2 regions of the Streptomyces sp. NPDC040432 genome follow, and region 2 is predicted to be linked to the other one. Evidence: riboswitches for the same ligand, from Rfam matches in the RefSeq annotation. Region 2 holds a riboswitch; the other holds the start of a gene.
The links. Region 2 has a riboswitch for cyclic di-AMP ahead of ACZ58N_RS30410 (M23 family metallopeptidase). Riboswitches for the same ligand answer to the same signal wherever they lie in the genome.
Positions count from the first base shown of each region.

Region 1: linked by a shared signal. The riboswitch ahead of ACZ58N_RS12980 (transglycosylase family protein) and the one ahead of ACZ58N_RS30410 (M23 family metallopeptidase) in region 2 are both predicted to bind cyclic di-AMP.

Region 1 covers NZ_JBVIVP010000005.1:21,485-24,871, forward strand. Annotated here, with positions in the region: gene eno (phosphopyruvate hydratase) at 1-706, opposite strand, end outside; gene ACZ58N_RS12980 (transglycosylase family protein) at 1,004-1,756, opposite strand; cyclic di-AMP (ydaO/yuaA leader) riboswitch at 1,759-1,929, opposite strand; gene ACZ58N_RS12985 (transglycosylase family protein) at 2,204-3,250, opposite strand; gene ACZ58N_RS12990 (cytochrome P450 family protein) at 3,365-3,387, opposite strand, start outside.
Region 2 covers NZ_JBVIVP010000020.1:129,530-132,916, forward strand. Annotated here, with positions in the region: gene ACZ58N_RS30400 (M16 family metallopeptidase) at 1-117, shown strand, start outside; gene ACZ58N_RS30405 (M16 family metallopeptidase) at 138-1,505, shown strand; cyclic di-AMP (ydaO/yuaA leader) riboswitch at 1,744-1,900, shown strand; gene ACZ58N_RS30410 (M23 family metallopeptidase) at 1,913-2,722, shown strand; gene ACZ58N_RS30415 (GntR family transcriptional regulator) at 3,008-3,387, shown strand, end outside.

The sequences.
Region 1 (3,387 bases), on a different contig from region 2:
CCGGGACGTAGCCGGCCTGCTTGATGGCCTCGACGATGAGGTCGAGCGCGGCGCGGTTGGACTCCAGGTTCGGGGCGAAGCCGCCCTCGTCACCGAGGCCGGTGGAGAGGCCCTTGGTGTGGAGGACCTTCTTGAGGGTGTGGTAGACCTCGGCACCCCAGCGCAGCGCCTCGGAGAAGGACTCCGCGCCGATCGGGGCGATCATGAACTCCTGGATGTCCACGTTGGAGTCGGCGTGCGACCCACCGTTGAGGATGTTCATCATCGGAACGGGCAGCAGGTGCGCGTTCGGGCCGCCGAGGTAGCGGAAGAGCGGCAGGTCCGAGGCCTCGGACGCGGCGTGCGCGACGGCGAGGGACACGCCGAGGATGGCGTTGGCGCCGAGGGAGCCCTTGTTCTCGGTGGCGTCCAGGTCGAACATGGCCTGGTCGATCAGGCGCTGCTCGGTGGCGTCGTAGCCGACGAGCTCCGGGCCGATCTGCTCGATGACGGCGAGGACGGCCTTCTCGACACCCTTGCCGAAGTAACGGTTGGGGTCACCGTCACGCAGCTCGATGGCCTCGAATGCACCGGTGGAGGCGCCGGACGGAACTGCAGCACGGCCGGTGCTGCCATCGTCGAGGCCCACCTCGACCTCGACCGTGGGGTTGCCTCGGGAGTCCAGGATTTCCCGGGCTACGACGACGTCGATGGACGGCACGAGCATCTCCTTCTGGGATGTGACGCTGGGTGTGCGGTGGCGTGTCAGGCCGTGGGATGGCCTTGCCGCCTAGAGCCTAACCGGCTCCGGGCACTGGGCCCGCCGACCGCCCGGGTCCTGGGACGAAATAGGGGCTGAATGCCCCCGTTCCAGGACATAGGTCTCTTGAAGAAACGGCTTCCGGTCCACGAAGGGCCGGTCGGAGCGGGCCCCGGACATGCCGCCGCCCGGCGCGTGAGGGGATACGCGCCGGGCGGTGGGCATCGTGCGGGGACCGCGGGTGATGCGGTGTTATGCCGGAATTCAGCTGAGCTTCAGCTTCTGACCCGGGAAGATCAGGTCGGCGTCCTTGACGGTGTCCTTGTTCAGCTGGAAGAGCTTCTCCCAGCCGCCCTTGACGCCGTTCGCCTGGGCGATGGTGCCCAGGGTGTCGCCGGCCTTGACGACGTAGGAACCGTTGCCGGTGGCCGGGGCCTCGGTCTTGGGGGCCTGCGGCTTGACGGCCGGGGTCTCGACGCGCTCGGAGCGCGAGACGGGGACCTCGGTGCGCTTCGGCTCGGCCTTCGGCGTGCTCGGCTTGGCGGGCGTGGCCGGCTTCGCGGGCTTCGCCGGGGCGGGCTTGGCCGGCTTCGTCTCAGGCTTCGGCTTGGCGGGCGTGGTGGTCGAGCCGCCGCCGTTGTACGCGGCGTTGGACAGGCCCTTGCCGCAGTGCGGCCAGGCGCCCTTGCCCTGACCCTTGAGGACCTTCTCGGCGATGGCTATCTGCTGGGACTTGCTGGCCTGGTTGGCGGTGGCGGCGTACGCCTTGCCGCCGTAGCCGGCCCAGGTGGAGGCCGAGAACTGCAGGCCGCCGTAGTAGCCGTTGCCGGTGTTGATGGCCCAGTTGCCACCGGACTCGCACTGCGCGACCTTGTCCCACTCGGAGACGGTCGCGGCGCTCGCGGTACCGGCGGCCATCAGCGGGGCCGCGACGGCGACACCGGCGACACCGGCGAGCGTGACGATACGGACGGCCTTGGAGCCGCGACGGTGCTTGCCCTTGCCGGAAAGCAGCATGGAGTTCTCCTCACCGACGCCTTCGAGGTGAGCTGTCGGGTTCGGGCGGATGAGTTGCCCGGTCACGTGTCGAGCACGTGGCTTAACCCCAAGCCGGTATACAGCCGTCTCCCAACGGCCTTTCCCGGCGCCTACCTTGGTTCCCCCGCTCCTGCCTTCGGCGCTTGCGCGACGACTGTTCCCCCCGTCCGCCGGCAGGATTCGGCGATGCGGTCGAAGGAGCTCGCGGTGGCGAGCGACTCAGAAGGTAGACAGGTCTCCCCCTGATGTTCAACGCGCGACATCAGGGAGAAACCGGCCTACTTGCCATCCTCAAAAGTACGTTTACGCAGGTGAGGGGCGGGTTTGTGGAAGTTCCGGAATGAGACACGCCAGTTGATCGGAAGAGACGCATGTCTCATTTGCCGATAACGGACATTCAGCTCTTTCCGGGTGGCCGAACTGCCCCTATTCCTTGGTTAGATCCAGGTTCTGACCCGGCTTGATGAGGTCGGCGTCCTTCCCGATGACCTGCTCGTTGGCCGCGTACAGCTCGCCCCAACCACCCTTGAGACCCTTGGCGTCGGCGATCGCGGTGAGGCTGTCGCCGGCCTTCACGGTGTACGAGGGCTTCGACGCGGCGTCAGAAGCGCCCGGCGCCTCCACGGCGGCCGGACCGCGGTGCTTGCCCGCTCCGTCGACCACACCGGCGGGCACGGCCGTGGGCGTGGCTCCCGGAGTGGTCGGGGTGGCCGGGGCCGTCGGGTCCACCGGGGCGGTGGGGTCGCCCGGAACGGTCGGGGTGGCCGGGGCCGTCGGGTCCACCGGGGTGGTGGGCGCCGTGGTCGGCGGGGTCGTCGTCGGCGGCACGGTCGTCGGCGGGACCGTGGGGTCCGTGGACGGGGCCGGGGAGACCGGGTCGGGCATGACGGGCAGTCCACTGGTGGGGCCCAGCGGGTAGTCCGGCAGGCCGGTCGGACCGGTGGCGGGGCCCTCCTGGCCCGGCTGCGGGGTCGGCGCCCCGAAGTCGACGGCGGGCTCGGAGCCGGCGACGGGCACCGAACCCTCGGGCCGGACGGGCGTGGGGGTGACCGGACCGGCGGGCCGGGGGTCACCCGGATCCACCGCGGCGGCCGGGCCCTGCTGGGTCAGACCGGCCGAGGCGGCGCACAGCGGCCACGCCTGGGGGCCCTGCGAGGCCAGCACCTTCTCGCCGACGGCTATCTGCTGGGAGCGGCTGGCGAGGTCCGGGCGCTCCGCGTAGGCGAGTCCGCCCGCGTTCCTCCACTGCTCCTGGGTGAACTGGAGCCCGCCGTACTCACCGCTGCCGTAGTTGGCGCTCCAACTGCCGTCGCTCTCGCAGTCGGCCACCTTGTCCCAGGTGGACGTGTCGGCCGCGCTCGCGTTCGTCGCGGCGAGCAGGGGCAGGGCGAGTGCGGAGCCGGTGACTCCGGCGGTGACGACCAGGGCGGGTACCTGGCGGGGGCGTCTGTGGCGGCCGTTCCCGGAACGCATGAGGCTGCACCTTTCGCATAACGGCGGGGTAACGGCAGAACCTAGCGGCCTTCGAACGATTGTCACAAGTTCGGTCGGTGACTGACGTGTGATCAGACGGCGTCGGAATGCGCCTCAGTTGTTTCGGGGTGTGAATC
Region 2 (3,387 bases):
GTGGCCGCGGCCCGACTGCGCCCCGACAACCGGGCGGTCCTGGTCTACGAACCGTCGGCCGGGTCCGACGCCGACGCCACCGACGACACCGACGCGAACGAAGGGGCGGAGCAGTGAGCGACACCGCAGCCGTCACGATGACCTTCCACCCGCAGCCGCAGCCCGGCGACGCCACCCCGTGGGCCTTTCCGGCCCCCGAGCGCGGCGCGCTGCCCAACGGCCTGACCGTGCTGCGTTGCCACCGTCCGGGCCAGCAGGTGGTCGCCGTCGAGGTCAACCTCGCGGCCCCGCTGGACGCGGAGCCCGAGGGCCTCGACGGGGTGGCCACGATCATGGCCCGCGCCCTGTCGGAAGGCACCGACAAGCACTCCGCCGAGGAGTTCGCCGCCGAGCTGGAGCGCTGTGGCGCCACGCTCGACGCACACGCCGACCACCCCGGCCTGCGGGTCTCCCTGGAGGTTCCGGCCTCCCGCCTGCAGAAGGCGATGGGTCTGCTCGCCGAGGCGCTGCGGGCGCCCGCCTTCGCCGACACCGAGGTCGACCGGCTGGTGCGCAACCGGCTCGACGAGATCCCGCACGAGCTCGCCAACCCGCAGCGCCGCGCGGCCAAGCAGCTCTCCAAGGAGCTCTTCCCGGCCTCCCTGCGCATGTCCCGGCCGCGCCAGGGCACCGAGGAGACGGTGGCCCGCATCGACTCCGCGGCCGTCCGTGCCTTCTACGAGGCCCACGTGCGCCCCGCCACCGCCACCGCGGTGGTCGTCGGCGACCTGACCGGGATCGACCTGGACGCCGTCCTGGCCGACACCCTGGGCAGTTGGAGCGGCAACACCGCCGAGGCCCGCCCGGTGCCCCCGGTGACGGCCGACGACACGGGCCGGGTGGTCATCGTCGACCGGCCCGGTGCGGTCCAGACGCAGTTGCTCATCGGCCGGATCGGCGCGGACCGCCACGACCTGGTGTGGGCCCCGCAGGTGCTCGGTACGTACTGCCTCGGCGGCACGCTCACCTCGCGCCTGGACAAGGTGCTGCGCGAGGAGAAGGGGTACACGTACGGCGTGCGCGCCTTCGGTCAGGTGCTGCGTTCCACCGCCGACGGCAAGGGCGCCTCGATGCTCGCCATCAGCGGCTCGGTGGACACCCCGAACACCGGCCCGGCGCTGGAGGACCTCTGGAAGGTGCTGCGCACCCTCGCGGAGGGCGGACTGACGGACGCCGAGCGCGATGTGGCGGTGCAGAACCTGGTGGGGGTGGCCCCGCTGAAGTTCGAGACGGCGTCCTCCGTGGCGGGCACGCTGGCCGATCAGGTCGAGCAGGAACTGCCGGACGACTACCAGGCCCGGCTGTACGCCCGGCTGGCGGAAACCGGTACGGCGGAGGCGACTTCGGCGGTGGTGCGGGCCTTCCCGGTGGACCGTCTGGTGACGGTGCTCGTGGGCGACGCGGCTCAGATCGAGGAGCCCGTACGGGCACTGGGAATCGGCGCCGTAACGGTCGTCACCAACTGACCGGTGGTTGAACGGGTGTCGAGTGGCGGGCGACCGCCGCTCGACCGGTAACCGACCGTTTCCCGAGGGGCTCTGATGGATTATCCGTCAGGGCCCCTTTTGTCCGTTTAGTGGTTTGGTTGCTCGTATGCGGTGTGGCGTACGCAACAAAAGCGCTCGTGTGTTTGGCGATCCACTGATGATCCGCCTAGCGTCGGCCCTGCTGTTCGTCAGTTGTGCCCGCCGCATCCGCGGCACCGAACAGTGATCGCCGAGTCCCCGTCAGGCGCGAGCCTGGGGAGCCGGGGACCCACAGTCCCTGGGGTGAATCGGACCGCCTCGCAAGAGGAGGCCCGTAGGAGACCTTCCTGCTCCGAACCCGTCAGCTAACCCGGTAGGCGAGAGGGAAGGAAAGGATCACCCCCTTCATGGCGTTTGGCAGTCGTCCCACCGGCTCCGGCAAGCACCGCGGCTCCAGCCGTCTGAGCCGCAAGACCGCCGGCTACGCCGGTATAGCCGCCCTCGCCACCACGGGCGTGGTCGGCACCATCGCAGCCCCGGCCTTCGCTGCGGACAACTCGGGCCCCTCCATGGAGGACACCGGCCAGAACCCGGCGGTCGTCGCGAACGACCTCCAGGGCGACATCGTGGCCCAGGCCGATCTCCAGCAGAGCGCCGCCGACGCCGTCACCGCCCAGGCCCAGGCCGAGGCCGACGCCAAGCAGCGTGCCGCCGAGGCCAAGCGCGTCGCCGAGGCCGCCGAGGCCAAGGCCAAGTCCGAGCGGGAGACCGCCGAGCGCGTCGCCCGCGAGGAGGAGCGCAAGCGCCTCAACACCTACGTCTCGCCGATCGCGGGCTCCTACGTCAGCACCTCCTACGGTGCGGGCGGCGCCATGTGGTCCTCCGGCAGCCACACCGGCATCGACTTCCACGCCTCCCTCGGCACCTCGGTCCGCGCGGTCGGCGCCGGTACGGTCGTCGAGGCCGGCTGGGGCGGCGCGTACGGCAACAACGTGATCATCAAGCACAACGACGGCACCTACACGCAGTACGGCCACATGGACTCGCTCAGCGTGTCCGCCGGCCAGCAGGTCGCCCCGGGCCAGCAGATCGGCCTCGCCGGCACCACCGGCAACTCCAGCGGCGTGCACCTGCACTTCGAGGCGCGCACCAGCCCGCAGTACGGCTCGGACATCAACCCGCTGGCGTACCTGCGCTCGCACGGCGTGAACCTCTGACCCGAGCGGTACCGCACCACCGGTCTTCACGGACGACCCCGGCTCACCGAGCCGGGGTCGTCCGCGTTTTCGGGCCCTCGGGCTGTCGGGGTTCCCGCGTTTTCGCCGTCCCGGCCGCACCGGTGTCGCCGCCCCGCCCTCCCCGTCCGGGTTCCCTCCCCGGATCCGCGGAATGTTTCGGATTTCCGGCCGTCCTCGGAAATATTCGCGTGTTGCAATAGAGTCGCGACACGGTCACGATTCCGGCGACGGCGCCGGCAACCGAATTCAAGCGGAGGTCCGGTCTTGCGTATTCCCGCGCACGCGGTATGCACAGCGATCCGCGACGATATCGTCTCCGGCTTCTTCGGGCCGGGCGGCCGACTCACCGAGGAGGTCCTCGCCCGCCGGTACGGGGTCTCCCGCGTCCCGGTCCGCGAGGCGCTGCGCACCCTGGAGTCCGAGGGGTTCGTCACCACCCGGCGCCATGCGGGTGCCTGCGTGGCCGAGCCCACCGAGCAGGAGGCGGCCGACCTCCTGGAGCTACGGACGCTCCTGGAGCCCCTGGCGGCCTCCAGGGCCGCCCACCGGCGCACGGAGGGCCATCTGAAGGTACTGCGCGGGCTGGTCCGGCTCGGGCAGGAGCGGGCCCGCAGGGGCCAGGGGGAGGATCTGCGCGACCTCGG